Regions from separate parts of the Burkholderia sp. KL41 genome, predicted to be linked through region 2. Evidence: predicted binding sites of a transcription regulator. Region 2 holds the regulator's gene; each other region holds the start of a gene.

Region 1 (9,939 bases), 460 kb from region 2:
GATTTCACGGTCGCGGACGAAACGCTCGCGCTGATGCGGCGGATGGTCGACGCGGGCGAGGTCGACGCGCTCGTGCCCGAACGCGTCTGGCAGGAAATCGCGCGCGGGCTCATGGAGGTGAAACCGTCGCGGATGTTCGCGGTGCTGCGCGAGTGCGGCGCGCTCGCGCGCATCCTGCCCGAAGTCGATGCGCTGTGGGGCGTGCCGCAGCGCGCCGACTACCACCCGGAGGTCGACACCGGCGTGCACGTGATGATGGTCGTCGACTATGCGGCGAAGCAGGGTTATTCGCTACCGGTGCGCTTCGCGGCGCTCACGCACGATCTCGGCAAGGCGACGACGCCTGCCGACGTGCTGCCGCGCCATATCGGCCACGAGGGACGCAGCGTCGACCTGCTCAAGCCGTTGTGCGAACGGCTGCGCGTGCCGAACGAATGCCGCGATCTCGCGCTCGTGGTCGCGCGCGAGCACGGCAACCTGCATCGCGTGATGGAGATGGGCGCGGCCGCGCTGGTGCGGCTGTTCGAGCGCAGCGACGCGCTGCGCAAGCCGGCGCGTTTCGCCGAGATGCTGCAGGCGTGTGAATCGGATGCGCGCGGGCGGCTCGGGCTCGATACGCAGCCGTATCCGCAGGCCGAGCGGCTGCGCGTCGCGCTCGCGGCCGCGCGCAGCGTCGATGCCGGCGCGATCGCGCGCGGCATCGGCAACGACACGGAGAAGATCCGGGAGGCCGTGCATCGCGCGCGGATCGAGGCTGTCGCGCAGGCGCTCGAGATCGGCGAATAGGGCGGCAGGAAGGGCGGCAGGAAGGGCGCGCGTCGCGCGCCTGCAAAGCCGTTACGGCTTCTTCTTGCGTGCCGGCTTGGCGGCCGCCACGCGTTTGCCGGCGGCCGCGCGCGGCTTGGCTGCCGCCTTCTGGTCTTTTTTCACGGTGCCGGCGGCACGATCGCGATCCGCCCGTTTGGGCGCCGGCGCGCGGCGGCTCGTGCGCGGTTCGCCCGCCGTGGCGCGCACGACGGGGGCCGGTTTCGTGGTGTCCATCGTCGCGGACACGAATCCGGCGCGACGGTCGTCGAACAGCGGCAGCGTGCCGACCGCGATCACCTCGGCCGGCCCGTCGCCCACGTTGGCGACCCGATGCCGCTTGCGCGCGTCGAAGTGCAGCGAGTCGCCGGGCGACAGCGGGTAATGCTTCTTGCCGACCGTGAAGCAGATCCGGCCGGCCAGCACGTACACGAATTCGTCGCCGCCGTGCGCCACCCATTCCGAGCGGTAGCCTTCCATCATCCGCACCTTGAGCGCGTTGATCTGGCTGCCGTCGAACGTGGTGGACAGGCGTTCGTACCATTGCGACGTGGCGTCGAGCGCGTACGCCTTGCGGCTGCCCGCGTGCGAATCGGGCTGCGCCTGGCGCGGCTGCTCGATCAGCGCGCCGAGCGGCACGTCGAGCGCCTTCGCGACGTTGACGAGCGACGACAGCGAGATGCCCGTGAGATGGCGCTCGACCTGGGACAGGAACCCGACCGACAGTTTCGCTTCGGTCGCGACTTCCAGCAGCGTCTTCTTCGCTTCCCGGCGCAGGCGGCGAATGCGCTGGCCGATACGCATGATGTCTGAATCCATGAATCTCTTTCGCGGCAACGAATCGGGAGGCGGGCGGACGGGCGGTGCAGTCGCCGGACAGGGAATTCCGCGCACCGCACGAAGCACGGCCGTCGGGGCGGCGATGCCGGCGCATTGTACCGCGCGGTACCGCCGGACGAACGCCCGTTGTGCAGGGATCCGCAAGCGTCATGCCGATTTTAGCCCTACGAAAATTTCAGCTTGACCTCAATTTCAGCGTGCTCTAGATTCTGTCGCGCGCATCAAAAAAAGTTAAGTGAGACGAAAATTTTTTTAAGGCCTGCCGCCGGGACGGTACGGCGGCCCGGCGCCGTGCCGCGCCGGGTCGAGCGTCGACCGTGCAGCGGCGCCGGGCCGCGTCAGGCCTGCTTCAAGCCTGCTTTGGGCCTGCTTTGGGCCTGCACCCCGCCGCGTCACCGCCGGCCGCCGACAACAATGCATAACGGGCTTCCGATGATCGATCGACTGAAATACAGCTTCTCCGGCCTTCCCCCGTACGACGCGTCCGTCGTCGACACGCAGGCGGGCCTGTCGCGCCTGCTCGACGCCGCGCGGCTCGACGCGGTACTGGTCACGTCGCAGGACGAATACGTGACCGAGTACCTGCCGCGCAGCAACAACCCGCGTTATGCGCTGTCGGGCTTCGACGGTTCGGCCGGCTGCGGGATCTTCCTGAGCGCGGCGACCGCGCAGGCGCTCGGCGTGCCGCCGTTCGTGCTGTTCGTCGACGGTCGTTATCACCTGCAGGCCGAGCAGCAGTGCGATCCGGCACGCGTGCGCATCGAGAAGCTCGGGATGAACGTGACGATCTGGCAGGCGATGGCCGACTGGCTGGTCGCGCACGGGAGCCGGCTCGCACGGGTCGGCTACGACGCGCGGCGGATCAGCGTCGCGCAGCGCGATCGCCTGTTCGAGCGGACGCAGGCCGCGTCGCTCGACTGGACGAGTCTCGCCGAGCGCGAGATCGATCGCGCGATCGCGTTGCCGGGCTGGGTCGTCGAGCGGCCGATCTTCGAGGTGCCGGAAGCGATGACCGGCCTGAGCGTCGCGCAGAACCTCGACGCGCTGAACCGCAAGCTCGCCGCGCATACCGGCGCGCCGGACGGCAGGACCGCCTTCTTCACCTGCGCATCGGACGACCTCGCGTATCTGCTGAACAGCCGCGGTTATCACATCCCGAATGCGTCGTCGCACCTCGGCTTCCTGTTCGCGGTGGGCGGGCAGGTGGCGTTGTTCCTGCCGGAAGGCTGCGACCGCTGCGAGGTCACGCTCGAGTCGTATCCGGCGCTGCACGTGATCCGGCGCGATGTCGCGGCGCTCGAGCGCTTTCTCGCGCCGTTCGCGGTCGAGCATGTGTGCTACGGCTTCGAATCGGTGAACTGCGCGCTCGTCGACGCGGTGAAGCGGGTGTGGCCGCAGGCGCGGCATACCGACTTCAACCCGGTCGAGGCGATGCGGGCCGGCAAGACGCCGGCGGTGCTCGACCGGTTCCGCGACGCGTTTGCGCGCAGTTCCGCGGCGATCGCCGAGACGATGCGCTGGGCGAAGACGGGCGAGCCGGGCGTGCGCCATACCGAATACGACCTGGCGCGCGCGATCAACGATGCATACGCCGCGCGCTCCGCGGTTGCGCTGACGTTTCCGTCGATCGCCGCGAACGGCGCGAACAGCGCGTTCGCGCATTACACGGCGGCGAGCGCCGACGTCGAGCTGACGGAAGGCGAACTCGTGCTGCTCGACAGCGGCGCGTATTACGAAGCCGGCTTCGCGACGGACTGCACGCGCGTGGTGCTGCGCCGGACGCACCCGGATACGGTCGCGCAGCCGTGGCAGCGCGAGATCTACACGGTTGCGCTGAAGGCCTGCATCAAGGGGCTCGTCACGCGCTTCCCGAGCACGGCAAAGGGCGGCGACGTCGATGCGCTCGTGCGGCAGGTGTGCCGCGATCACGGCCACGATTTCGGCCACGGCACCGGGCACGGCGTCGGGATTCACGTGCACGAGGGCGGCGTGCGGTTCGCGCCGGGCGCGCAGTACGGGCTCGTGCCGAATGCGGTGATTTCGGTCGAGCCGGGCATCTACCTGCCGGGCAAGGGCGGCGTGCGGATCGAGAACATCGTGATCATCCGTCAGGACGACGCGCAGCCGGATACCGTGACGTTCGAGAACATCGTGACGGTCGGCTACGACTGGGACCTGATCGATCTCGACCTGCTGGACGACGACGAGCGCGCATACCTGCGCGACTACGAGCGGCTGTGCGTCGAGCGCGGCACGCAGGTCACCGCGTGTCCGCTGCTGTAGGCACCGCCGCCCGCGCCGGTCAGTTCAGCAGGCGCGCCCGCGCGAACGGCGCGATCCGCTCGGCGAGCCACGCGTGCGTGCGTGTCGTCGGGTGCAGCGTGTCCCAGAACACGAAGCGCGCCGGGTCGCGGCAGTCCGCACGCGGCGTCTGCGCGCTCAGGTAGGTGAGCGACGACGGTTTCGGGATGTCGAGGCATGCGCGCTTCGCGTCGTCGAAGCCGTATTGGGCCGGATGGCTCAGCAGGTCGTCGAACAGCGCGTACGCGTCGAACACCTCGAGCCGCAGCGTCGCGCCGTAACGGGCGCGCAGCGCGGCGGCCGCGTCGGCGAGGCGCCGGTTGTAGTCCTTCACCTGCGCGGCGACGCTCGCCGTGTCGGTGCGCGTCGCGAACACCGGTGCGCGCGACACGTCCGGCAGCGTGACGAGCATGATCCGCGTCGCGCCGGCCGCGGCGAGCCGCTCGAGGCTGTCGCGCACCGCATTCGCCGCCTGCTCGGGCGAGCGTCCGTAGTTCACCAGGTCGTTGCCGCCCGCGAACACCGCGAACAGCGTGTTGGCGGGCCGGTAGTCCGGCGCGCGATCCATGTATTCGCGCCACGAGTCGATCTGCTGCACGAGGCCCGGCACGACGAGGTACTGGTCGGTCGCCGCGCCGCCGATCGCCCAGTTGTAGAACGGCAGCCGCAGCGCGTTCGCGAGATATTCGGCCCACACCGGGCCGTTGCTGAAGCGCCCCGCCTGCCAGCTCGTGCCGTTCGGCAGCTTCCACTGGCTCGCGTTGAACATGTTCTGCGTGTCGGACAGGCTGTCGCCGAACACGATCAGCTTGTTGACGCGTGCGTCCTGTTGCGCGGCGTCGAGGGTCCATACCGTGTAGTTGAACGACAGCGCGTTGTTTGCCGCGACCGCCTGCACGAGGTCGGACCCGATGCCTTTCGCGGCCAGCGTCTTGCGGCACACGTCGGCGAGCGTGTCCTGCGTCGTCGTGCTGTAGAACATGTTCTTCCACTGCGTGATGCCGTCCGCCCACCAGTAGCCGGACACGCGATACCAGTCGCCGCCGGCGGGGTCGCGCGCCCATTCGTAGGTCGCGGCCGGCTTCAACGGATCCGCGTCGATCCGGTACCAGCAGCGCAGGTACGTGTAGGTGTCGGACCCGCGGCGCGACGTGCGCGGCGTCGCGCCGGGCGTGCCCGGGGCGGCCGGCGGCACGATGTCGGGGCCGGCCGGCGACAGCGACATGTCGCCCGTCGGCACGGGCAGCGGCGCGGCGCCGGCGGCCTGCGCGGCGGAAAGCGTCAACGCGGTGCCCAGCGTCGCGGCGGCGGAAACGGCGGCGGTGCGGTACGAAAACGGAATGCGGAAATATGGCATGCGGCCCTCTTCTGATTGTTGTGACGGGACGGCGGCGCGGTTGCGCAGCCGTGTATCGGAAGGGACCGTGAGTGCCGGGTTCGAGCCCGGTCTGTCGAAACGCGGGAGGCCGCGAATGGCGGCGAGGTGCTGCGAGGTACTACGAGATGCTGCGAGGTGCGGCAGGGAAGGCAGCGGCGCCGCTGCCGGTCAGTCAGTTGGTCAGTCCGTGCTTCAGCGCATGAGCGCCGATACGCGCCCGTCGGGGCCATAGACGCCGGCCGGCGCGGGCGCCGAGCGCAGTACCGCGAGCGCGCGCTCGTTGTAGTCCATCCGGATCCGGATCAGCATCCCGTTGTTCGCATTGGCCTGGCGCGCGCGTTCGGCGGCCTGTTGCAGCAGCTGCCAGCGGCCGGCGAGGCGCGCATCGCGCTCGGCGGCCTGGTCCATCCCCTTCTTGCCGGCCGGAAAGCCGAGCGCGGAAAGCTGGGTGTCGCGCGTGCGTTCGAGCTGCGCGAGCCGGTCGATCAGCTCGCTCTTCTTCTCGACGATCCCGGGCAGCATCTCGAGCGGCTGGGCCATCGTCAGCGCCTTTTCCTCGTAGGCGAGCAGGGACGCGAACGCCTCGACCGTCGCGTGTTCGTCGTTGACCGTGGCCAGCAGCTCTTCTCTCATCGCGTCATGCTCGTCGCGCCGGCGCGGGTTGGGCGCGCCGGCAAACCGGGAGACCGGGGGACCGGCCGCGAGGCCGGCTTCAGTTGCCCGGACGCTGCTGCTGCAGCAGCTCGCGGGCGGTATTCAATACGCCGTCGGCGATCTTGTTCGCATCGATCGTCAACGTGCCGTTGTTCAGCGCGTCCTTGATCGACTGGACGAGGCCCGTGTCGATATCGGCGTTGCCGGACGCGGAGACCGAACGCAACTGGCCGGACAGACCCGACAGGTTCACGGTCGTGTCGCCGCCGGTCGACCCTGCGTCGGCCGCCTGCGCGGACGAAGACGAGGCCGTGCCGGATGGCGCACGGGTCGCGCCGTTGCCGGTCGGCGCCAGGGGGCTCGGGTTCGGAGTGGAATCGATCTTCACGATGGGTTTCCTGTTCGGTTTGACCCAGATAACGGCCGGGTCGGCCCGAACTTTAGCATCGCGAGCCCGAAATGCTCCGAATAAACAATTCTTTACATTCTTGCCGCAGGATCCGTCCCTACAGCGGAATCTCCACGGTGCCGGCGTCCTTGACGATCGCCGTGACGATCTGGCCCGCCGCCATCCGCACCCTGACCGACTGGCCGGGCGCGGCATTCGCCAGCGCGCTGCCCTCGGCCGAAATCGTGAAACCGGGCCCTGCCGCGACCACCCGCACCGTCTGGCCGGCCGACACCGACGCCGCGCTCTTGAGCAGGTCCTGCCGCAGCGGCAGCCCGGCCGAGATGCGCGCGAGCGCGGTCGAGCCGATCGCCTGCGCCGGATCGGTGATCACCGCGAGCGGCAGCACCGTCAGGTCGCCGTCGCGGGCGACCAGGTCGGCCGCGGAGAGCGGCTCGCCGGGCGCGATCTGGCGCGCGGCGACGTAATAGGTGGCCTGCACGGTGACTTTCGCCTGCAGGTAGACGGTCCACGGCCGCTCGCCCGCGCAGCGCACGCCGACCGTCGTGCGGCCCCACAGGCGCGCGCCGGTCGGCATGAACGGCTCGAGCGTCGTGCACGCGGCGAGCCCGCGCGGAAACGCGGTCGTGACCGTCGCGGTGGTCTTGCCGGGCAGGCCCGCGATCTGCTGCTGCAGGAACGCGAGGGCCGCGCGGCGGATCGACTCGGGATCCTGCTGGCCGGGCGGCGTCGCGGGCTGGGCGGCATTGGCGGCATTGGTGGTATTGGCCGCCGGGGCCCGGTTGGCGGAACCCGGTGTCGCGCGCGGCGCCGGCAACGCCGACGCGGCGCGGGCGGCCGCCATGCGTGCGGCGAAGGCCGGCTGCGGGGCCGGCCGCACGGGATTCGACGCGGGTTCGGCCGTGCCGGCGACGACCATCGCGATCGCAGTCGGATCGGCGGCACGCGGCGCGCCGTATCCGGCGTTCGCGCGGGCGGCTGCGTAGGTGGGGCGGGGCGCGGGCGCCGGTGCCGCAGCAGCCGGCGGCGGGACGGTCGTCACGACCATCGTGCCGGCCGGTTGCGGCGCGTAGCCGGTGCCGGCGGCACCCGTGCCGCTCGTCGCGCGACCCGCGTCCGGCGCGAGGCCCGCACCCGGCGCCATCGCCGCATTCCCGCCGAACTGCCCGCCGCTTGCCGCATTGGCGTGCGCGAGCGCGGTTTCGGCCGTCTCGCCGCGCCCGGGAATCACGATCATCCCGTCGTCCGCGTGCGCGGCCGGGGCGGCGATCCACAGCGCCGCGGCGAGCGCAAAGGCACGCGCAAAGGCACGCGCAAAGGCACGCACAAACGCACGCCGGACGTGCGTGAGCCGCCCGTTCCTTCCGCGAAGTGCGCTGCCAGTCATCGCCTGATCCCCGATCCGTTGCTCCGCTTCGCATTCTAGGGAGCGGGGCCGTCGCGCAAACGATGAATAGAGGGGGCCTTTGCCGCGTTATTCGCCCGATTGCCGGTTGCGTCCGGCGCCTACCATCGCTGTCATGGAAAAAAGCCTCTCGGGTCGCCATCCGGCGCGAGGGGCGTGCAGCGCTTCATACGGAGAGACGCACACATGCTGGACAAACTCGATGCGGAATTCGCGTTCGGCCGACAGGCGCTCGACGTGCGCGCCTATCGGCAGGAACTGCTGTCGTCGAACATCGCGAACTCCGACACGCCCGGCTACCAGGCCCGCGACGTCGATTTCGCGTCGACGCTCGCGCGCTCGCTGAAGCAGGCCAATGGCGGCCTCGCGCCGAGCAACGCCGCGCAACTGCCGATGACGCAGCCGGCCGGCGTGACGAGCGGCATGTCGATGGTGTCGACGGCGGCGGGCCACATGGCCGGCACCGCGAAGCTGATCCCGACGGGCGGCCCGGCGGACGACTACGGCCGCGCGCAGTACCGGATGCCGCTGCAGCCGTCGCTCGACGGCAACACGGTCGATCTCGACGTCGAGCGCGTGCAGTTCGCGAACAACGCGCTGCACTACCAGACCGGGATGACCGTGATGACCCAGCAGATCAAGGCGATGATCGCCGCGATCACGACGAACCAGTGACGGCGCGCGCCGCCTCCGAATCCGAGCAAAAGGAGCTTCCATGCCTTCGTTGATGAACATCTTCGGCGTCGCCGGCTCGGCGCTGTCCGCGCAGTCGCAGCGCCTGAACGTCACCGCGTCGAACCTTGCGAACGCCGACAGCGCGACCGGCCCCGACGGCAAGCCGTACAAGGCCAAGCAGGTCGTGTTCGCGACCGACCCGATCGGCGGCGCGCGCACCGCGTCCGGCCAGGGCGTGGGCGGCGTGCGCGTGACGAAGGTGATGGACGACCCGTCGCCGATGAAGTCGACCTACGACCCGTCGAACCCGGCCGCCGACGCGAACGGCTACGTGCAGATGCCGAACGTCGATCCGGTGCAGGAGATGGTGAACATGATCTCGGCGTCGCGCTCGTACCAGGCCAACGTCGAGACGCTGAACACCGCGAAGACGCTGATGCTCAAGACGCTGACGATCGGCTCGTAAGCCGCGCGCCGACCGACCTTACAGACCCGACAGTTCCGAAAGTCCAGACAGAAGGCCACCCAGGATGACTTCCTCCAGCACGACGATCGGCAGCAGCGGCACGAACGTGTCGAACCTGCCGACCGACACGATGAACACCAACAACGTGTCGTCGACCAACGGCACGTCGGCGAGCGACCTGCAGGCGACGTTCCTGAAGCTGCTCGTCACGCAGCTGCAGAACCAGGACCCGACCAGCCCGGTCGACAGCTCGCAGATGACTTCGCAGCTCGCGCAGATCAACACGGTGAGCGGCATCGCGCAGTTGAATACGTCGCTCACGTCGCTGTCGTCGCAGCTCACGGCCGGCCAGCAGACGCAGGCCGCGCTGCTGATCGGCACGAACGTGCTCGCGCCGGGCAACGCGGTCGCGGTGAAGGGCGGCGCGGCGTCGCCGTTCGGCGTGTCGCTGTCGAGCTCGGTGTCGAACCTGACGATCACCGTGAAGAACGCGGCGGGCACCGTGGTGAACACGATCAAGGCGGGCGCGCAGTCGGCCGGCACCGTGCCGTTCAACTGGACGCCGACCGACTCGGCGGGCAACGCGCTGCCGGACGGCAAGTACACGGTCAGCGCGTCGTACACCGACAGCAACGGCACGCCGCAGCCGGCCACGACGCTCGCGGCCTCGACGGTGCAGAGCGTGATCAAGCAGGCGGACGGCACGGCGGGGCTCGTGCTGTCGAACGGCACGACGGTGGGGCTGACCCAGGTCGCGTCGATCTTCCCGAACACCGCATCGTCCTCGCCCTCGTCGGGCGGCACCACCACCAACTGATACTGATCGAGCATTCTCGAAACGGAGACCGAAATGGGTTATCAACAGGGTCTGAGCGGCCTCTCGGGTGCATCGAACGCGCTCGACGTGATCGGCAACAACATCGCCAACGCGAACACGGTCGGCTTCAAGTCGAGCACCGCGCAGTTCGCCGACATGTACGCGAACTCGGTCGCGACGTCGACCAACA
Region 2 (9,939 bases):
CATCCGGCAGCGCGGAGGGCGCGGTGATGACCGTCGCGTTCGAGCTCGACGGGCAGGCGTTCATCGCGCTGAACGGCGGCCCCGTGTTCCAGATCACGCCGGCCGTGTCGTTCGTCGTCAACTGCCGGGACCAGGACGAAATCGACCGCTATTGGGCGCGCCTGTCCGAAGGCGGCGACGAGCGCGCGCAACAGTGCGGCTGGCTGCGCGACCGGTTCGGCGTGTCGTGGCAGGTCGTGCCGGTGCAGCTGCCGGAACTGATGGCGGGCGATCCCGCGCGCGCCGAGCGCGTGATGGCGCAGGTGATGACGATGAAGAAGCTCGATCTCGCCGCGCTGCAGCGGGCGGCGGCGGGCTAGGCGCGTGCGCCGGCCCGTTGTCGGCGTGAACGGGGCCTCGCGGGGCCCTATGGCCGGCACGGGCCGAGAAGCCCGTAATCGCCGCATACGGGCGCTAGACCGGCGGCCGGCCGGCACGCATCAACTGCGTATGGTCGAGGAAGCGGTGGCCGGGCCCGTACGCGGTGCTTTCGATCCGGACGGCGTCGGCCGGCGCGACCGGGCGCCCGACGGCATCGACCGACACCGATTCGATCTCGACGACCGGCACGCACCAGGCCGCGCGGGCGCGTTCCGACGGTTCGCCGCGCGCGTCGGCGCAGCGGAAAGCGACGCTCGCGGGGACATCCTGCGCGCGCAGGGTTTGCGTCGACCCGTTCCACGCATGGTGCAAGGCGATCGTGCCGGGGTGCGGTGCGTCAGGCGCCTGCGCGCCGGGCGGCAGGGCCGGCGTGCCCGCGCAGCCGGCTGCCAGCGCGCAGGCGAGCGACAGCGACGGAACGAATGGACGACGGAGCATGGTGCGGTTAGACCGAAATCGGGAATGACGAAGCGTAGCGCGCCTTGCGCGCCGGCGTAATACCGGCAGGTTAATCGAATGCGTCACTCGCAGCGATTATCGATCGCACCGGGTTTCATTCGGTTGCAATCAAGTGCCGGATTATCCTGGGCTGTCGTTTATGTCAGGTGTTCAAGATTATTAAAATGACGCGGCATGCAAGCCTGCGGCGCCGCATTCCGCTGCGGCAGCCGTTCCCGCGCCGTGCCGGCGGGCGCTGCGGCCGGGCGTGCGCATTGCCCGCCATGTGAAAATAGATTGGAGTCCGCCGAAATTCAAACATATAATGCCGGCGTTGTTTCCGGGGTCGTCAATATAAAACAGGAGGGTAATAAGATGAATTTTTCAGAAGCCGTTCGTTCCGTACTCAATAAGTACGCGACATTCGAAGGCCGTGCGCGCCGTGCCGAATACTGGTATTTCGCGCTGCTCACCTGCGTGCTGTCGATCGTCGCGCAGGTCGTCGGCGCGGCGGGCCACGATGCGGGCCTGATCACGCTGTTGCTGCTCGTCGTGCTCGGCCTGATTTCGCTCGCGCTGATCATTCCGAGCATCGCGGTCAGCGTGCGCCGGCTGCACGATACGGGCCGCTCGGGCTGGTTCCTGCTGCTGGCGCTGATCCCGATCGTCGGCGGCATCCTGCTGCTCGTGTGGATGTGCTCGCGCGGCACCGAAGGCCCGAACCGCTTCGGCGCGGACCCGATCGCGGCGGCCTGACCGACGCCTGCCCCGACGCGAGACGCTGTCGCGTCGGGGCTTGGTTTTGCGCCGCACCCGCTACACCCGCTTCACCGCTTCACCATTTTCCGGCTTCGCGCCGTCGTCGCTCGGCCCGAAGCCCCAAGCCCCAAGCCCCAAGCCCCAAGCCCGAAGCCCCAAGCCCCAAGCCCCAAGCCCCGCGCCCACCCCCGCCATCGCACCGGCCGGCCCGTTTCGCCGCCGCGCCGCACCCCGTTCCGTCCCCCTTCCGGCCCCGTCCGGCCGCGTTTGCACCGGCTCGCCCGATTCCCCGAAATACCCCCCTTTCCCGGCTTTGCTCGACCGATCGGTGTTTGACGCCTCCATGAATAATCGGTGTCACTGGAAAGCGGCATTCCGCCGTACCCGACTGGAGGCCCCGTGGCAGACGAGAGCGATCTCGACAAGACCGAAGCCGCCACTCCCAGGCGCCGCGAGAAGGCGCGCGAGGAGGGGCAGGTCGCGCGTTCGCGCGAACTGGCTTCGTTCGCGCTGCTCGCGGCCGGGTTCTACGGTGCCTGGCTGCTCGCGGGCCCGTCGGGCGGCCATCTGCAGGCAATGCTGCGCGGCGCGTTCCTGTTCGATCGCGCGACCGCGTTCGACACGAACCGGATGCTGTCGGCGGCCGGCAGCGCGAGCCTCGAAGGCTTCGCCGCGCTGCTGCCGCTGCTCGCGTTCACCGGTGTCGCCGCGCTGCTCGCGCCGATGGCGCTCGGCGGCTGGCTGATCTCGCAGAAGACGTTCGAACTGAAGTTCGACCGCCTGAACCCGATCTCGGGCCTCGGCCGGATCTTCTCGATCCAGGGGCCGATCCAGCTCGGGATGTCGCTCGCGAAGACGCTGGTCGTCGGCGTGATCGGCGGCGTCGCGATCTGGCGCAGCAAGGACGAGCTGCTCGGTCTCGCGATGCAGCCGCTCGGCGTGGCGCTGCCCGATGCGCTGCACCTGGTCGCCGTGTGCTGCGGCACGACGGTCGCCGGGATGCTGGTGGTCGCCGCGCTCGACGTGCCTTACCAAATCTGGCAGTACAACAAGAAGTTGCGCATGACGAAGGAAGAAGTGAAGCGCGAGCATCGCGAGAACGAAGGCGATCCGCACGTGAAGGGGCGGATCCGCCAGCAGCAGCGCGCGATCGCGCGGCGCCGGATGATGGCGGCCGTGCCGAAGGCCGACGTGGTCGTGACGAACCCGACGCACTTCGCCGTCGCGCTGCAATACACGGACGGCGAGATGCGCGCGCCGAAGGTCGTCGCGAAGGGCGTGAACCTCGTCGCCGCGCGCATCCGCGAACTCGCGGCCGAACACAACGTGCCGCTGCTCGAAGCGCCGCCGCTCGCGCGTGCGCTGTATCACAACGTCGAACTCGAACGCGAGATTCCCGGCTCGCTGTACTCGGCCGTCGCCGAAGTGCTCGCGTGGGTCTACCAGCTCAAGCGCTTCCGTTCGGAAGGCGGCGCGTTCCCGGCGGTGCCGGTCGACCTGGACGTACCGGCCGACCTCGACAAGGGCGCGTCGGTCTCCGCCGACGACGAACGCGAGGAAGCCGAAGACACGCTCGGTAACGGAGGCGCGGCATGAGCACCCCGACCGGCCTGTTCGCGAAGCGCCAGAATCCGTTCGCGGGCACCAACCTGCGCGCGCTCGCGGGCCCGATCCTCATCTGCATGATCCTGGGGATGATGATCCTGCCGCTGCCGCCGATGCTGCTGGATCTGCTGTTCACGTTCAACATCGCGCTGTCCGTGATGGTGCTGCTCGTCAGCATGTACACGATGAAGCCGCTCGACTTCGCGGCGTTCCCGAGCGTGCTGCTGTTCTCGACGCTCCTGCGCCTGTCGCTGAACGTCGCATCGACGCGTGTCGTGCTGCTCGAGGGCCACACCGGGCCGGACGCGGCCGGCCAGGTGATCGAGGCGTTCGGCCACTTCCTCGTCGGCGGCAACTTCGCGGTCGGCATCGTCGTGTTCGTGATCCTGATGATCATCAACTTCATGGTGATCACGAAGGGCGCGGGGCGGATCGCCGAAGTGTCCGCGCGCTTCACGCTCGACGCGATGCCCGGCAAGCAGATGGCGATCGACGCCGACCTGAACGCGGGCCTCATCAACGAGGAACAGGCGCGCAAGCGCCGCCTGGCCGTCTCGCAGGAAGCCGAGTTCTACGGGTCGATGGACGGCGCGTCGAAGTTCGTGCGCGGCGACGCGATCGCCGGCCTGATCATCATGGCGATCAACGTGATCGGCGGGCTGATCGTCGGGATGGTCCAGCACGACATGACGTTCGCCGCGGCCGGCACGAACTACACGCTGCTGACGATCGGCGACGGCCTCGTCGCGCAGATCCCGTCGCTCGTGATCTCGACGGCGGCCGGCGTGATCGTGTCGCGCGTCGCGACCGACGAGGACATCGGCACGCAGATCACCGGCCAGCTGTTCACGAACCCGCGCGTGCTGAACATCACCGGCGCGATCATCGTGCTGATGGGGCTGATCCCGGGCATGCCGCACTTCGCGTTCCTCGCGCTCGGCGGCGGCGCGATCTGGCTGGCCCGCACGCAGACGAAGCGCGCGGCGGCCCGCAAGGCGGCCGGCGACCTGACCGACATCGCACCGCCCGCCGTGCTGCCGTCCGACAGCCACGAGGCGACCTGGGACGACGTGCAGCTGATCGACCCGCTCGGCCTCGAAGTCGGCTACCGGCTGATCCCGCTCGTCGACAAGAACAGCGACGGCGAACTGCTCAAGCGCATCAAGAGCATCCGCAAGAAATTCGCGCAGGAAATCGGCTTCCTGCCGCCCGTGATCCATATCCGCGACAACCTCGAACTGCGGCCGAACGCGTACCGGATCGCGCTGAAGGGCGTCGAGATCGGCGTCGGCGAAGTGTTCCCGGGCCAGTGGCTCGCGATCAACCCCGGCCAGGTGACGGCCGCGCTGCCGGGCGCCGTCACGCAGGACCCCGCGTTCGGGCTGCCGGCCGTGTGGATCGACGTCGCGATGCGCGAACAGGCGCAGGTGTACGGCTACACCGTGGTCGACGCGAGCACGGTCGTCGCGACGCACCTGAACCATCTGGTCGTCCAGCACGCGGCCGAGCTGCTCGGCCGCCAGGAAGTGCAGGCGCTCGTCGAGCGCACCGGCAAGGACGCGCCGTCGCTCGTCGAGGACCTCGTGCCGAAGACGATCTCGCTGACGACGCTGCAGAAGGTGCTGCAGAACCTGCTCGAGGAAGGCGTGCCGATCCGCGACATGCGCACGATCCTCGAGGCCGTGTCCGAACACGCGGGCCGCGGCGACGCGTTCGAGATCACGGCCGCGGTGCGGCTCGCGCTCGGCCGTGCGATCACGCAGCAGTGGTATCCGGGCGCGGGCGAGATGCAGGTGATGGGCCTCGACGCGAATCTCGAACGCGTGCTGTCGCAGGCGCTCGCCACCGGCGCGAACCCGGGCCTCGAACCCGGCCTCGCGCACAACCTTCTGACCGGCACGCAGCAGGCGATGCTGCGTCAACAGAATCTCGGGCTGCCGCCCGTGCTGCTCGTGCAGCACGCGCTGCGCGCGATGCTCGCGCGTTTCCTGCGCCGCAGCCTGCCGCAATTGAAAGTGCTGTCGTACGCCGAAGTGCCGGACACACGCACGATCAAAGTCGTTAACGTCATCGGGGGTTCCGCTTGAACATTCGCAAATTCACCGGCGCAACGAGCCGCGACGCACTTCGTCTCGTGCGCGAGGCGCTCGGCGCCGACGCGGTCGTGCTGTCGAACCGCACGCTCGATGACGGCAGCGTGGAAATCGTCGCCCTCGCCGATTCGGACCTGGCCGCCGTGACGCCGCCGGCTGCGGCGCGCGCACGCATGGCCGCGCCGCGCGTGCCGGAATCGGTGCCCGCCGCCGCGGTGCCGGGCATCGTGTCGCGCCCGGGCGCGGCGCTCGCCCGCCCGGCCGTCAATCCGTATGCGGCAGGCGAAGGCGGATTGCCGGACGTGTTCTCGTCGATGTTCGGCGCAAGCGCCGATACGGACGCGGACTCGGACGACACGGCCGCGCCAGCTTCGACGCTCGATGCGGACCCGCTGGCCGGCATGCCGTCGGCAGCCGCTCCCGCCGCCGGTGCGCCGGCCGCCGCTTCCGAACCCGCACCGTGGCTGGTCGAGCACGCGAAGCGCCTGACCCAGCAGCGCGATGCGCTGATGGCGCGCACGCAGGCGGCGCCCGCCGCGCCGCAGCCGAGCCCGCCGGCCCCGCAGGCCGCCGCGAGCGCGACGCCGCCCGGCTGGGCGCGCGACATCGTGCGCGACGCCGAACGCCGGATGCCGGCCGCCGCGACCCGCGTGCCGGACCCGGGCGCTGCGCAGGCCGCGAAGGCGGCCGAGCGCACGCGCCTGTCCGCCGACGCCGCCGCCGCGGTGGCCGATGCGGTGAAGTCGCGCATCGAACGGATCGTCAACGATACGGTGATGCAGGAGCTGGGCGAGCTGCGCGGGATGATGGAAGAACAGTTCGACAGCCTGATGTGGCACGACCGCCAGCGTCGCAGCGCCGTGCATGGCGCGCTGACGAAGCACCTGTTCTCGGCCGGTTTCTCCGCGCAGCTCGTGCGGATGCTGGTCGACAACATGCCGTCCGGCGACGGCGCGCAGAGCTTCGAACAGGCGGCCGAATGGGCGCAGTCGGTGCTCGCGGCGAACCTGCCGGTGCTCGACAGCGAGGACGCGCTGATGGAGCGCGGCGGCGTGTTCGCGCTGATGGGGCCGACGGGCGTCGGCAAGACGACCACCACCGCGAAGCTGGCCGCGCGCTGCGTGATGCGCTTCGGCGCGAGCAAGGTCGCGCTGCTGACCACCGACAGCTACCGGATCGGCGGCCACGAACAACTGCGCATCTTCGGCAAGATCCTCGGCGTGCCCGTGCACGCGGTGAAGGATGCGGGCGATCTCGCGCTCGCGCTGTCCGAGCTGCGCAACAAGCACATCGTGCTGATCGACACGATCGGCATGAGCCAGCGCGACCGCGCGGTATCCGACCAGATCGCGATGCTGCACGGCGCGAACGCGCCGGTGCAGCGCCTGCTGCTGCTCAATGCGACGAGCCATGGCGACACGCTCAACGAAGTCGTGCAGGCGTACCGCAGCGCGGGCGAGCATCCCGACCTGGCCGGCTGCATCCTCACGAAGCTCGACGAGGCGACCCACCTCGGCGGCGTGCTCGACACGGTGATCCGCTACAAGCTGCCGATCCACTACGTGTCGACCGGCCAGAAGGTGCCGGAGAACCTGTACGTCGCATCGACCCGATTCCTGCTGAAGAGCGCGTTCTGTGTGCCGCGCGACGGCTCGCCCTTCGTGCCGCAAGACGAGGACATGCCGACGCTGCTTTCCGCACTGACCGCACGTTCCACCGCCGAGCTGCACGAGGTGCGATTTGGATAAACGAATCATCGACCAGGCCGAAGGGCTGCGGCGCCTGCTGGCCGGGCGCGCGTCGCGCATCGTCGCGGTGACGGGCGGGCCGGCGGGTGTCGGCTGCACGTCCACCGTCGTGAACCTCGCGGCGGCGCTCGCGTCGCTCGGCAAGGACGTGCTCGTCGTCGACGAGCGCGCCGACGTGCATTCGGCCAGCGCGACGCTCGCGGGCGCGTGGCTGCGTGACGGCGAGCGCACGCGGGTCGCGGCCGGCTTCGGCCTGTGCGCCGCCGCGCGGCTCGCGCGCGCCGGCTACACCGACGCGCAGCTCAGCGATTTCATCGACGGGCCGGCCGACATCGTCCTCGTCGACGCGCAGCTCGGCGCCGACGGTTCGTTCTCGGCGCTCGCCCGCGAAGCGCACGACGTACTGGTCGTCACGCGGGTCGCCGCGCAGGCGATCACCGAGGCATACGCGTGCATGAAGCGGCTGCATTTCGCGCATGCGTTCGCGCAGTTCCGCGTGCTGACCAATCACGTCGGCAGCCACGCGGACGCGAAGGTCGCATTCGACAACCTCGCGGGCGTCGCGAGCCGCTACCTGACGGTGTCGATCGACGACGCGGGCTGCGTGAGCGCCGATCCGCTCGTCGAGCATGCGCGCGAGCTGACGCGCGCCGCGGTCGACGCGTTCCCGTCGTCGGCCGCCGCGCGCGACTACCGGCAGATCGCCGCCGACCTGCTGTACTGGCCGATGCGCCCGCGTTCGGGTGCGGGCCGCGCCGTGCACGCGGGCGGCAAGCCGTCGTATGAGGCGGGCGCGGCACACGCCGCATGAGCGCCACCGGAAGGAGAGAGCCATGATGTACAACGCTCAAGGAAAGATGTCCCAGGCCGACGTGCTCGCGCAATATGCGCCGCTCGTGCGTCGCCTCGGGCTGCAGCTCGTCGCGAAGATGCCGGCGAGCGTCGACCTCGACGACCTGATCCAGGCCGGCATGATCGGCCTGATGGACGCGGCCGGCCGCTACAAGGAAGACCAGGGCGCGCAGTTCGAGACCTACGCGACGCAGCGCATCCGCGGCGCGATGCTCGACGAGCTGCGCAGCAACGACTGGCTGCCGCGCAGCCTGCGCAAGACGTCGCGCGAGGTCGAGCACGCGGTGCACCAGGTCGAGCAGCATCTCGGCCGCTCGGCGAGCGAGACCGAGATCGCGCAGCACCTGAACATGCCGCTCGACGAGTACCAGGGGATGCTGCAGGACCTGCACGGCAGCCAGCTGATCTACTACGAGGATTTCGACCGCGCGGCCGACGACGAGCCGTTCCTCGACCGCTACCGCGTCGACCACGCGGACCCGCTGTCGGCACTGCTCGACGAGCACCTGCGCGAAGCGCTCGTCGAGGCGATCGAGCGGCTGCCGGAGCGCGAGAAGCTGCTGATGTCGCTGTACTACGAACGGGGTCTGAATCTGCGCGAGATCGGCGCGGTGCTCGAAGTGAGCGAATCGCGCGTATGCCAGCTGCACAGCCAGGCCGTCGCGCGCCTGCGCGCGCGGCTGCGCGAACAGGCGTGGGTCGGCGCGGAATCCTGACCCTTTACCGTTCCTGACGGCCGCGCGCGTCGACGCCGCGCGTTTGGCGTCTGCATCTGTGTGCGCATTCTGCGCGCCGATTTGCTACAATCCCCTCCGTTTTCCGAGGAGCGTTGCGACGGACTTCTGCGTCCGCCAGGCTCGGAAAGCTTCACCAAGCAGCCGTGCGGCGCGCGTATCGCGACCGTCGCACCGGCCCCGCTTCCTGAACGGCGCTCACGTCACCAATCTAGAAACTTTTTAGAAAGGAGGGCGTGATGAACGCCATTATCGATTCCAAGGCTTCCAACGATTACGTCGTCGCCGACATGGCGCTGGCCGGCTGGGGCCGCAAGGAACTGAACATCGCCGAGACCGAAATGCCGGGCCTCGTGCAGATCCGCGACGAATACAAGGCGCAGCAGCCGCTGAAGGGCGCGCGCATCGCGGGTTCGCTGCACATGACGATCCAGACCGGCGTGCTGATCGAGACGCTGAAGGCGCTCGGCGCCGACGTCCGCTGGGCGTCGTGCAACATCTTCTCGACGCAGGACCACGCGGCTGCCGCGATCGTCGAAGCCGGCACGCCGGTGTTCGCGTTCAAGGGCGAATCGCTCGACGAATACTGGGAGTTCTCGCACCGCATCTTCGAATGGCCGAACGGCGAATTCGCGAACATGATCCTGGACGACGGCGGCGATGCAACGCTGCTGCTGATCCTCGGCGCGAAGGCCGAGAAGGACCGTTCGGTGATCGCGAAGCCGACCAACGAGGAAGAAGTCGCGCTGTACAAGTCGATCGCGAAGCACCTCGACGCGGACCCGACCTGGTACTCGACGCGCCTCGCGCACATCAAGGGCGTGACCGAAGAAACCACGACCGGCGTGCACCGCCTGTACCAGATGGAAAAGGACGGCCGCCTGCCGTTCCCGGCGTTCAACGTGAACGACTCGGTCACGAAGTCGAAGTTCGACAACCTGTACGGCTGCCGTGAATCGCTGGTCGACGGCATCAAGCGCGCGACCGACGTGATGATCGCGGGCAAGGTCGCGGTCGTCGCGGGCTACGGCGACGTGGGCAAGGGCTGCGCGCAGTCGCTGCGCGGCCTGGGCGCGACCGTGTGGGTCACCGAAATCGATCCGATCTGCGCGCTGCAGGCGGCGATGGAAGGCTACCGCGTCGTGACGATGGAATACGCGGCCGACAAGGCCGACATCTTCGTGACGGCCACCGGCAACTTCCACGTGATCAACCACGATCACATGAAGGCGATGCGCCACAACGCGATCGTCTGCAACATCGGTCACTTCGACTCGGAAATCGACGTCG
Region 3 (9,939 bases), 480 kb from region 2:
GTCGTCGGTCTCGACGGCACGGGCGACCAGACGATGCAGACGCCGTTCACGACGCAGACGCTCGCGAACATGCTCGCGAACCTCGGCATCTCGATCAACAACGGTTCGGCCAACGGCGGCCCGTCGTCGCTGAGCAACATGCAGCTGAAGAACGTCGCGGCCGTGATGGTGACCGCCACGCTGCCGCCGTTCGCGCGGCCGGGCGAGGCGCTCGACGTCACCGTGTCGTCGCTCGGCAACGCGAAAAGCCTGCGCGGCGGCACGCTGCTGCTCACGCCGCTGAAGGGCGCGGACGGCCAGGTCTATGCGCTCGCGCAGGGCAACATGGCGGTCGGCGGCGCGGGCGCCAGCGCGAACGGCAGCCGCGTGCAGGTGAACCAGCTCGCGGCCGGCCGGATCGTCGGCGGCGCGATCGTCGAGCGTGCGGTGCCGAACGCGATCGCGCAGATGAACGGCGTGCTGCAGCTGCAGCTGAACGACATGGACTACGGCACCGCGCAGCGGATCGTGTCCGCGGTCAATTCGAGCTTCGGCCCGGGCACCGCGACGGCGCTCGACGGCCGCACGATCCAGCTCGCCGCGCCGGCCGATTCGGCGCAGCAGGTCGCGTTCATGGCGCGCCTGCAGAACCTCGACGTGAGCCCGGACAAGGCGGCGGCGAAGGTGATCCTGAACGCGCGCACCGGCTCGATCGTGATGAACCAGATGGTCACGCTGCAGAGCTGCGCGGTCGCGCACGGCAACCTGTCGGTCGTGGTCAACACGCAGCCGGTGGTATCGCAGCCGGGGCCGTTCTCGAACGGGCAGACGGTGGTGGCGCAGCAGTCGCAGATCCAGCTCAAGCAGGACAACGGCGCGCTGAAGATGGTGACGGCCGGCGCGAATCTCGCCGACGTCGTGAAGGCGCTGAACACGCTCGGCGCGACGCCCGCGGACCTGATGTCGATCCTGCAGGCGATGAAGGCCGCCGGCGCGCTGCGCGCCGACCTGGAGATCATCTAAATGGCAGCCTCTCTTCCGAACGCGAACGACCTCACGCAGCGCTTCGCGCTCGACGTGCAGGGTTTCGACGCGCTGCGCGCGCAGGCGAAACAGTCGCCGCAGGCCGGCGCGAAGGCGGTCGCCGGCCAGTTCGACGCGATGTTCACGCAGATGATGCTCAAGAGCATGCGCGACGCGTCGCCGGACGGCGGGCTGTTCGATTCGCATACGTCCAAGCTGTACACGTCGATGCTCGACCAGCAGCTCGCGCAGCAGATGTCGACGCGCGGGATCGGCGTCGCCGATGCGCTGATGAAGCAGCTGCTGCGCAATGCGGGGCAGGGCGCGGGCAGCGACACGGCGGCCGACGTCGGCGCGGGCGGCCTGGGCGCGGGCGGCCTCGGCACGTCGGGTAACGAAGGCGGCCTCGCCGCGATGAACGCGATGGCGAAGGCCTACGCGAACGCGGCGAACAACGGCGGGCTCGCCGGCACGCGCGGCTACTCGGCCGGCAGCGCGCTGACGCCGCCGCTGAAGGGCGCGAGCGGCGTGCAGGACGCCGACGCGTTCGTCGACCGGCTCGCGGGCCCCGCGCAGGCGGCGAGCGCGTCGACCGGCATCCCGGCGCGCTTCATCGTCGGCCAGGCCGCGCTCGAGTCGGGCTGGGGCAAGCGCGAGATCCGCGCGAGCGACGGCTCGACCAGCTACAACGTGTTCGGCATCAAGGCGACCAAGGGCTGGACCGGCCGCACGGTGTCGGCGCTGACGACCGAATACGTGAACGGCACGCCGCGCCGCGTGGTCGCGAAGTTCCGCGCGTACGACTCGTACGAGCACGCGATGACCGATTACGCGACCCTGCTGAAGAACAATCCGCGCTACTCGGGCGTGCTGAGCGCGAGCCGCAGCGTCGAAGGCTTCGCGCACGGGATGCAGAAGGCCGGCTACGCGACCGACCCGAACTACGCGAAGAAGCTGATCTCGATCATGCAGCAGATCGGCTGACGGCCCGTCGGCCAGCGCCGTTGCCCCTTTCGGACCGCGCCCGGCAGCCCGCCGCGCGCGGTTTCAACGTTTGCGCGAAAAAAATCCCCGTTTCGATCTAAACTTTCGGTCAGCACTGCCGCTAAGTGTGAGAGACCTGCGACCGGGCCCCCGTTCTGGCCCGGTTTTATCGCGCACCGGTTGCCCGGGCGCCCATGACAAGAAAGACCGGCTAGCCATGAATATCGAAACGTCGACGGACCCCAGCCTGGATGCAGGCCACTCCGGGCCCGACTATGCCCGCCGCAATCCGCTGGAAATCGGCGTGCAGCTGCGCAACCTCGTCAATCGCGGCGATTTCCTGACCGTCCAGTATCCGGGCGGCCAGCTCGTCACGCGCCTGCTCGAGGTGGATGTCGGCGCACGGACGTTCACGTTCGACTGGGGCGCGCTGTCCGAGCAGAACGCCGGCATCCTGGGCGCGTCGCACTGCACGTTCGCGGCCGCGCCGGAGGGCGTGCGCGTCGAATTCTCCACGGGCACGCCGCGCGAGACGCGCTACGAGGGGCTGCCCGCGTTCGTCGCCGATTTCCCCGAAGTCCTGATGTGCATCCAGCGCCGCGAGTATTTCCGCGTCGATGCGCCGGTCGTCGATCCGTACGTGTGCCGCGGCAAGCTGCCGGACGGCGAGAGCTTCCTGTTCGAGGTGCACAACCTGTCGCTCGGCGGCGTGGGGCTGCGCACGGCCGACGAACGCGTCGAGGCGCTCGAGGTCGGCACGCTGCTGCCCGACGTCGAGCTCGAGCTGACCGGCCACGGCAAGCTGTCGCTCGACCTGCAGCTCGTGTCGCAACGTTCGACGCAGATGCCGAACGGATCGCGGCGCTACCAGCTCGGCTTTCGCTACATGTCGCTGCCGGGCAGCGCGGAGAACACGCTGCAGCGGCTGATCACGCAGCTCGAGATGAAGCGCCGCTCGCTCGCGCGGGCCTGACGCGCACGCGGCCGCCGGCCCCGCCCGGGGCCGCTTGAGGCCGCCCGAGGCTGCCCACGCACCGCCGCCGGCCCGGGCCGCCGGGCGTTTCGACCCGCCACGCGCAAGCGCGCGTCGCGCGTGCATTTTTTCCTCAATTTTTTCGATCCGCGGCCGTTATACCGGGAGTCACGCAACCCGGCGGCCGCAGCGCGGCCGGCTCATCAGGATCGCGCATGTCCAACACACTCATGAACCTCGGCGTCAGCGGCCTGAATGCCGCACTCTGGGGCCTCACGACGACCGGCCAGAACATCAGCAACGCGGCGACGCCGGGTTATTCGGTCGAACGCCCCGTCTATGCCGAGGCAAGCGGCCAGTACACGAGCAGCGGTTACATGCCGCAGGGCGTGAACACCGTCACCGTGCAGCGGCAGTACAGCCAGTACCTGAGCGACCAGCTGAACGGTGCGCAGACGCAGAGCGGCGCGCTGTCGACGTGGTATTCGCTCGTCACGCAGCTGAACAACTACATCGGCAGCCCGACGTCCGGCATCTCGACCGCGATCACGAGCTACTTCACCGGGATGCAGAACGTCGCGAACAGCGCGTCCGACGCGTCGGTGCGGCAGACTGCGATGAGCAATGCGCAGACGCTCGCGAACCAGATCACGGCGGCCGGCCAGCAGTACGACGCGCTGCGCCAGAGCGTGAACACGCAGCTCACGAGCACCGTGACGCAGATCAACGCGTACACCGCGCAGATCGCGCAGCTGAACCAGCAGATCGCGTCCGCGAGCAGCCAGGGCCAGCCGCCGAACCAGCTGATGGACCAGCGCGACCTCGCGGTGTCGAACCTGTCGAACCTCGCGGGCGTGCAGGTGGTGCGCAACAGCGACGGCTACAGTGTGTTTCTCGCGGGCGGCACGCCGCTCGTCGTCGCGAACAAGAGCTACCAGCTCGCGGCCGTCACGTCGCCGTCCGATCCGAGCGAGCTGACCGTCGTGTCGCAGGGCATCGCCGGTGCGAACCCGCAGGGGCCGAACCAGGCGCTGTCCGACGCGTCGCTGTCGGGCGGCACGCTCGGCGGCCTGCTCGCGTTCCGCAGCCAGACGCTCGACCCGGCCGAAGCGCAGCTCGGCGCGATCGCGACCAGCTTCGCCGCGCAGGTCAACGCGCAGAACGCGCTCGGCATCGACCTGTCGGGCAACGTCGGCGGCAACCTGTTCACCACCGGCACGCCGATCACGTACGCGAACCAGGGCAATACCGGCAACGCGGCGCTGTCCGTGTCGTTCGCGAACGCGTCGCAGCCGACCACGAGCGACTACACGCTGTCGTACGACGGCACGAACTACACGCTGACCGACCGCGCGAGCGGTGCGGTGGTCGGCCAGTCGGCCAGCATGCCGGCCTCGATCGGCGGGCTGAACTTCTCGTTCTCGTCCGGCGCGATGAACGCCGGCGACAAGTTCACCGTGCAGCCGACGCGCGGCGCGCTGAACGGCTTCGGCCTCGCGACGTCGAACGGCTCCGCGATCGCGGCGGCGTCGCCGTACGTGCCGTCGGCCACCAAGACGAACACGGGCACCGGCACGATCGGCGGGCTGTCGGTCACCAGCGCGACGGCCGCGGCCAACCCGCACAACTACACGATCACGATGGGCGGCACGACCGCCAGCCCGACCTACACGGTCACCGACAACACGGCCGTGCCGCCGACGACCAGCGCGGCGCAGCCGTACCAGTCCGGCACGCCGATCACGCTGACGGCCGGCGTCACGGTCACGGTGTCGGGCGCGCCCACGGCCGGCGACACGTTCACGGTCGCGCCGAACACGGGCGGCACGAACGACGGCAGCAACGCACTTGCGCTGTCGAAGCTCGTCAGCGCGAAATCGTTCGGCAACGGCTCGACCACGCTGACGGGCGCGTACGCGAGCTACGTGAACAGCATCGGCAACACGACGAGCCAGCTGAAGTCGTCGAGCGCTGCGCAGACTTCGCTGATCGGCCAGATCACGCAGGCGCAGCAGTCGGTGTCGGGCGTGAACCAGAACGAAGAGGCGGCCAACCTGATGCAGTACCAGCAGCTCTACCAGGCGAACGCGAAGGTGATCCAGACCGCGTCGACGCTGTTCCAGACCGTGCTCGGCCTGTTCAATTGATTAGGGTCTGTTCGCGTATGAAACGCACATGCGAATGCCCGAAATCGCTCGCAGGGCAAGAAGTGAGGAGCGCCGTTTGGCCGAGCCAAACAAGCGACGAGCGACGCCGCCATGCGGGCGATTTCGGGCATTCCCGTGGAATGAATCTTTTAATTTGGGGTTGCCACGAGAAGGGCCGCTCGCCGCGTTGCGCTCCTTGCGAATACGTCCAGTATTCGCAGCGTCGCGCGCCTCGCGAGCGGCCCTTCTCGTGGCAACGCATGCGCGTTTCATACGCGAACAGACCCTAGGGATCAAAGCGATGCGGATTTCCACCACGCAGTTCTACCAGATGAACGTCGCGCAGATGAACGATCAGCAGGCGCAGCTCTCGCAGCTGTACCAGCAGATCTCGAGCGGCGTGAGCCTCTCGACGCCTGCCGACAACCCGCTCGGCGCCGCGCAGGCGGTGCAGCTGTCGATGACGTCGGCGACGCTGTCGCAGTATGCGTCGAACCAGAGCGCCGCGCTGTCGTCGCTGCAGAAGGAAGACCAGACGCTCATCAGCGTCAACAACCTGCTGAACAACATCCATACGGTCGTGATCCAGGCCGGCGACGGCTCGCTGTCCGACAGCGACCGCGCGGCGCAAGCGACGCAGCTGCAGGGCTATCGCGACCAGTTGCTGACGCTCGCGAACTCGACCGACGGCTCGGGCAACTACCTGTTTTCGGGCTTTCAGTCGACCACGGCGCCGTTCTCGAACGCGCCGGGCGGCGGCGTGACCTACAGCGGCGACACGGGCACGCGGCAGGTGCAGATCGCCGATACGCGCGCGATCTCGCAGGGCGACAACGGCGCGAACGTGTTCCTGTCGGTGCCGATGCTCGGCAGCCAGCCGGTGCCGCTCGCCGGCGCGGGCAACACGGGCACGGGCACGATCGGCGCGGTGTCGATCACGAGCCCGTCGGCCGCGACCAACACGCACCAGTTCACGATCACGTTCGGCGGCACGGCCGCCGCGCCGACCTATACGGTCACCGACAACACCGTGGTGCCGCCGACCACGAACCCCGCGCAGCCGTATTCGGCCGGCGCCGGGATCGCGCTCGGCAACGGCCTGTCGGTGCCGGTGTCGGGAACGCCGGCTCCTGGCGACACGTTCACCGTCACGCCCGCGCCGAAGGCCGGCACCGACGTGTTCGCGGCGCTCGACTCGATGATCGCCGCGCTGAAGGTGCCGATCAGCAGCAACACGTCCGCCGCGGCCTCGCTCGCGAACGCGATGACCACCGGCACGACGAAGCTGAACAACATGATGACGAACGTCCTCACCGTGCAGGCGTCGGTCGGCGGCCGCGAGCAGGAAATCAAGGCGATGCAGACCGTGAACCAGACCAACACGCTGCAGGTCACCAGCAACCTGTCCGACCTGACGAGCACCGACATGGTGTCGACGATCAGCCAGTTCCTGCAGATGCAGAACGCGCTGACGGGCTCGCAGAAGGCTTACGCGCAGCTGCAGAACCTGTCGCTGTTCCAGTACATCAACCCCTGATGCACGCTGCGCCGGCCGCGATGTGAGCGCACGCTTGCGTCGCGGCCGGTGTCGACCGCCGCCCGCCCGCTCGCCTGCCCGCTTGCCCCCGATGCGCGGCCGGCCGGCGGCCGGGCCGCGCGATCGCGCCCCGTTTCGCCTGCGCCCGGCCGCGCCCCGCGCCTGCCGGCGCCGCCCGCCGGCCCGCGTGTCAGTCTGCTTGCCAGCCCCATTTCCGCTCCGTAAACTCGCGCCAGATTCCAGACCGGCGCATCCTCCGCAGCCGGCGACCGACCGACAGGAGCCCTTTTCCCCATGTCCGATTCCTACTTCCCGCGCTGGCGGGTGCAATCGACCGGCGCGGCATCGCGCGTGGTCGGCCCCGACGAGCGCCTGCCGTGGCCGCAGATGGTCGCGATGGGCGTGCAGCACGTCGTCGCGATGTTCGGCTCGACCGTGCTCGCGCCGCTGCTGATGGGCTTCGACCCGAACCTGTGCATCTTCATGTCGGGCATCGGCACGCTGCTGTTCTTCGTGCTGGTCGGCGGCCGCGTGCCGAGCTACCTCGGCTCGAGCTTCGCGTTCATCGGCCTCGTGATCGCGGTGACGGGTTACGGCGGCAGCGGCCCGAACCCGAACATCCCGGTCGCGCTCGGCGGGATCGTCGCTTGCGGCGTCGTGTACGTCGCGCTCGGCGCGCTGGTGCAGGCGATCGGCACGCGCTGGATCGAGACGCTGATGCCGCCGGTCGTGACCGGCGCGGTGGTCGCGGTGATCGGGCTCAACCTCGCGCCGATCGCGGTCAAGGGCGTGTCCGCATCGACCTTCGAATCGGTGATGGCGCTCGTTACGGTGCTGTGCGTCGGCGGCGTCGCGGTGTTCTCGCGCGGCATGGTGCAGCGCCTGCTGATCCTCGTCGGGCTCGTGATCGCCTACGCGATCTACGCGGTCGCGACCAACGGGATGGGGCTCGGCAAGCCGATCGATTTCTCGATCGTCGGGCACGCGGCCTGGTTCGGGGTGCCGAGCTTCCGCGCGCCGGTGTTCGATCCGCACGCGATGCTGATGCTCGCGCCGATCGCGGTGATCCTGGTCGCGGAGAACCTCGGCCACATCAAGGCCGTCAGCGCGATGACGGGCACCAGCCTCGATCGCTACGTGGGCCGCGCGTTCATCGGTGACGGGCTCGCGACGATCGTGTCGGGCAGCGTCGGCGGCACGGGCGTGACGACCTACGCGGAGAACATCGGCGTGATGGCCGTCACGCGGATCTACTCGACGCTCGTGTTCGCGATCGCCGCGCTGATCGCGATCGTGCTCGGCTTCTCGCCGAAGTTCGGCGCGGTGATCCAGACCATTCCGGGCCCCGTGCTCGGCGGCGTGTCGATCGTCGTGTTCGGGCTGATCGCGGTGACGGGCGCGCGGATCTGGGTCGTCAACAAGGTCGACTTCTCCGACAACCGCAACCTGATCGTCGCGGCCGTCACGCTCGTGCTCGGCGCCGGCGACTTCTCGCTGAAGATCGGCGGCTTCGGGCTCGGCGGGATCGGCACCGCGACGTTCGGCGCGATCATCCTGTACGCGATCCTGCGCAAGGAAAAGGAACCGGGCCCGGTGGTCTGACCGGGAACGGGCGGCGCCATGCCGCCCGCCGGCGCGGCCTCACGCGCCGGTGTTCGACTGCGCCTGCAGCCACGCGCAGAACTGCGCGACGAGCGGATCGTCGGCCGGCGCGCGCGGCGCGATCCACCAGTAGCTGCGCGTCGCGATGCGCGGCCCCGCCAGCGGCATCACGAGCCGGCCGCTCGCGAGCTCGTCGTCGATCAGCGGCAACGGGCCGAGCGCGACGCCGAGCCCGTCGACGGCCGCCTGCAGCGCCAGGTAGAAGTGGTCGAACGACTGCCGCTTGCGCCCCTTCATCGTCACGCCGGCCGCCGCGAACCAGTCGCGCCAGCCTTCCGGCCGCGTATCCGAATGCAGCAGCACGTGGCGCGCGAGATCGTCCGCGCGCGCGATCGGCGCGCGTTTGAGCAGCGCGGGGCTGCAGACCGGAATCACGCTTTCGTCGAGGAAGTGGCCGCTCGTGCAGTTCGACCAGTGGCCGGGGCCGCGGCGGATCGCGACGTCGAAACCGTCGAGCGCGTCGAGCGGCGCGTTCGACGTCGACAGCTTCAGCTCGACGTTCGGCACGTCGCGCTGGAACCGCGACAGGCGCGGCAATAGCCATTTCATCGCGAAGGTCGGCAGCGCGTTGATGCGCAGCACGCGCGCCGCGCCGGTGTTGCGCAGCTGCTCGGTCGCGTGCGCGATGCTGTCGAACGCCGCGCGCACGGTGTCCAGGTAGCGGCGGCCTTCGTCGGTGAGCTTCACGCGCTTGCCGTAGCGGTGGAACACCGGCTTGCCGAGCCATGCCTCGAACCCGGCGATCTGGCGGCTGATGGCACCGTGAGTCACATGCAGCTCGTCGCCGGCGGCGCTGAAGCTTTCATGTCGTGCCGCGGCTTCAAAGGCCCGAAGCGCGGAAAAGGGCGGGAGATCGCGTGCCATGCTTGTGATTCTAGATCACAAGGGCGCGTCGATAAAATCGTTTTGCAGGCCTGCCGAACGGCGGTAACCTCGGTTCACCGTTTGATGAGGAGCCCCATGCAATCCGCCTTTCCGCCCGCCGCCCCGCCGCCGGCCGCGTCACCCCGCCGCATCGGCTTCGCCGAGTTGTTCACCGGCTTCCTGTCGCTTGGCCTCATGTCGTTCGGCGGCGCGCTGCCGTTCGCGCGGCGCACCATCGTCGACGAGCGCAAGTGGCTTTCCGCCGACGAATTCACCGACCTGCTCGGGCTGTGCCAGTTCCTGCCGGGCGGCAACGTGATCAACCTGTCGGTGGCCATCGGCATGCGCTTTCGCGGCGTGGCCGGCGCGTTCGCCGCCATTCTCGGGCTGATCGCGGGCCCGACGCTCGTCGTCGTCGCGCTCGGCGTGCTGTATGCGAAGACGCAGAACGATCCGCGCGTGCAGCACCTGTTCGCGGGGCTCGCCGCGGCGGCGGCCGGGCTGCTCGTCGCGATGGCCGTGAAGGTCGCGAAGCCGCTGCGGCACGCGCGCGCGGCGGGCGGCATCGCGGCGCTCGCGTTCGTCGCGATCGCGGTGCTGCGCATCCCGCTGCTGACCGCGATGCTCGTGCTGACGCCCGTCAGCATCTGGCTCGCATCGCGCCGCCGCGACGCGAACACGCCGCAGCCGGCGCCGGCCGCGGCGCGCGACACGCAGCCGGGAGGCCGGCCATGAACGACACGCTGATCGCCATCGCGACGATCTTCAGC

Evidence for each region. The regulator FliA, encoded in region 2, starts transcription of late flagellar genes. The targets are predictions, from matches to a motif close to CTAAAGTTTNNNNNNNNNNNGCCGNTA.
Region 1: flgM (flagellar biosynthesis anti-sigma factor FlgM) is a predicted target of FliA. The motif match lies at 6,395-6,421, and genes of this name have one in related genera.
Region 3: flgK (flagellar hook-associated protein FlgK) is a predicted target of FliA. The motif match lies at 3,092-3,118, and genes of this name have one in related genera.

Annotation. Positions count from the first base shown of each region.
Region 1 covers NZ_CM174446.1:3,586,432-3,596,370, reverse strand. The annotation lists gene PQB87_RS16910 (multifunctional CCA addition/repair protein) at 1-786, shown strand, start outside; gene PQB87_RS16905 (helix-turn-helix domain-containing protein) at 838-1,623, opposite strand; gene PQB87_RS16900 (M24 family metallopeptidase) at 2,077-3,927, shown strand; gene PQB87_RS16895 (SGNH/GDSL hydrolase family protein) at 3,947-5,302, opposite strand; gene PQB87_RS16890 (flagella synthesis protein FlgN) at 5,516-5,956, opposite strand; gene flgM (flagellar biosynthesis anti-sigma factor FlgM) at 6,036-6,365, opposite strand; gene flgA (flagellar basal body P-ring formation chaperone FlgA) at 6,484-7,773, opposite strand; gene flgB (flagellar basal body rod protein FlgB) at 7,978-8,466, shown strand; gene flgC (flagellar basal body rod protein FlgC) at 8,507-8,932, shown strand; gene PQB87_RS16865 (flagellar hook assembly protein FlgD) at 8,997-9,749, shown strand; gene flgE (flagellar hook protein FlgE) at 9,783-9,939, shown strand, end outside.
Region 2 covers NZ_CM174446.1:281,789-291,727, forward strand. The annotation lists gene PQB87_RS01325 (VOC family protein) at 1-359, shown strand, start outside; gene PQB87_RS01330 (hypothetical protein) at 454-858, opposite strand; gene PQB87_RS01335 (DUF805 domain-containing protein) at 1,234-1,614, shown strand; gene flhB (flagellar biosynthesis protein FlhB) at 2,017-3,213, shown strand; gene flhA (flagellar biosynthesis protein FlhA) at 3,210-5,309, shown strand; gene flhF (flagellar biosynthesis GTPase FlhF) at 5,306-7,063, shown strand; gene PQB87_RS01355 (nucleotide-binding protein) at 7,056-7,874, shown strand; gene PQB87_RS01360 (RNA polymerase sigma factor FliA) at 7,897-8,631, shown strand; S-adenosyl-L-homocysteine riboswitch at 8,731-8,856, shown strand; gene ahcY (adenosylhomocysteinase) at 8,889-9,939, shown strand, end outside.
Region 3 covers NZ_CM174446.1:3,572,905-3,582,843, reverse strand. The annotation lists gene PQB87_RS16840 (flagellar basal body P-ring protein FlgI) at 1-1,002, shown strand, start outside; gene flgJ (flagellar assembly peptidoglycan hydrolase FlgJ) at 1,003-1,986, shown strand; gene PQB87_RS16830 (flagellar brake protein) at 2,204-2,959, shown strand; gene flgK (flagellar hook-associated protein FlgK) at 3,175-5,106, shown strand; gene flgL (flagellar hook-associated protein FlgL) at 5,408-6,643, shown strand; gene PQB87_RS16815 (solute carrier family 23 protein) at 6,938-8,245, shown strand; gene PQB87_RS16810 (transcriptional regulator GcvA) at 8,285-9,169, opposite strand; gene PQB87_RS16805 (chromate transporter) at 9,266-9,904, shown strand; gene PQB87_RS16800 (chromate transporter) at 9,901-9,939, shown strand, end outside.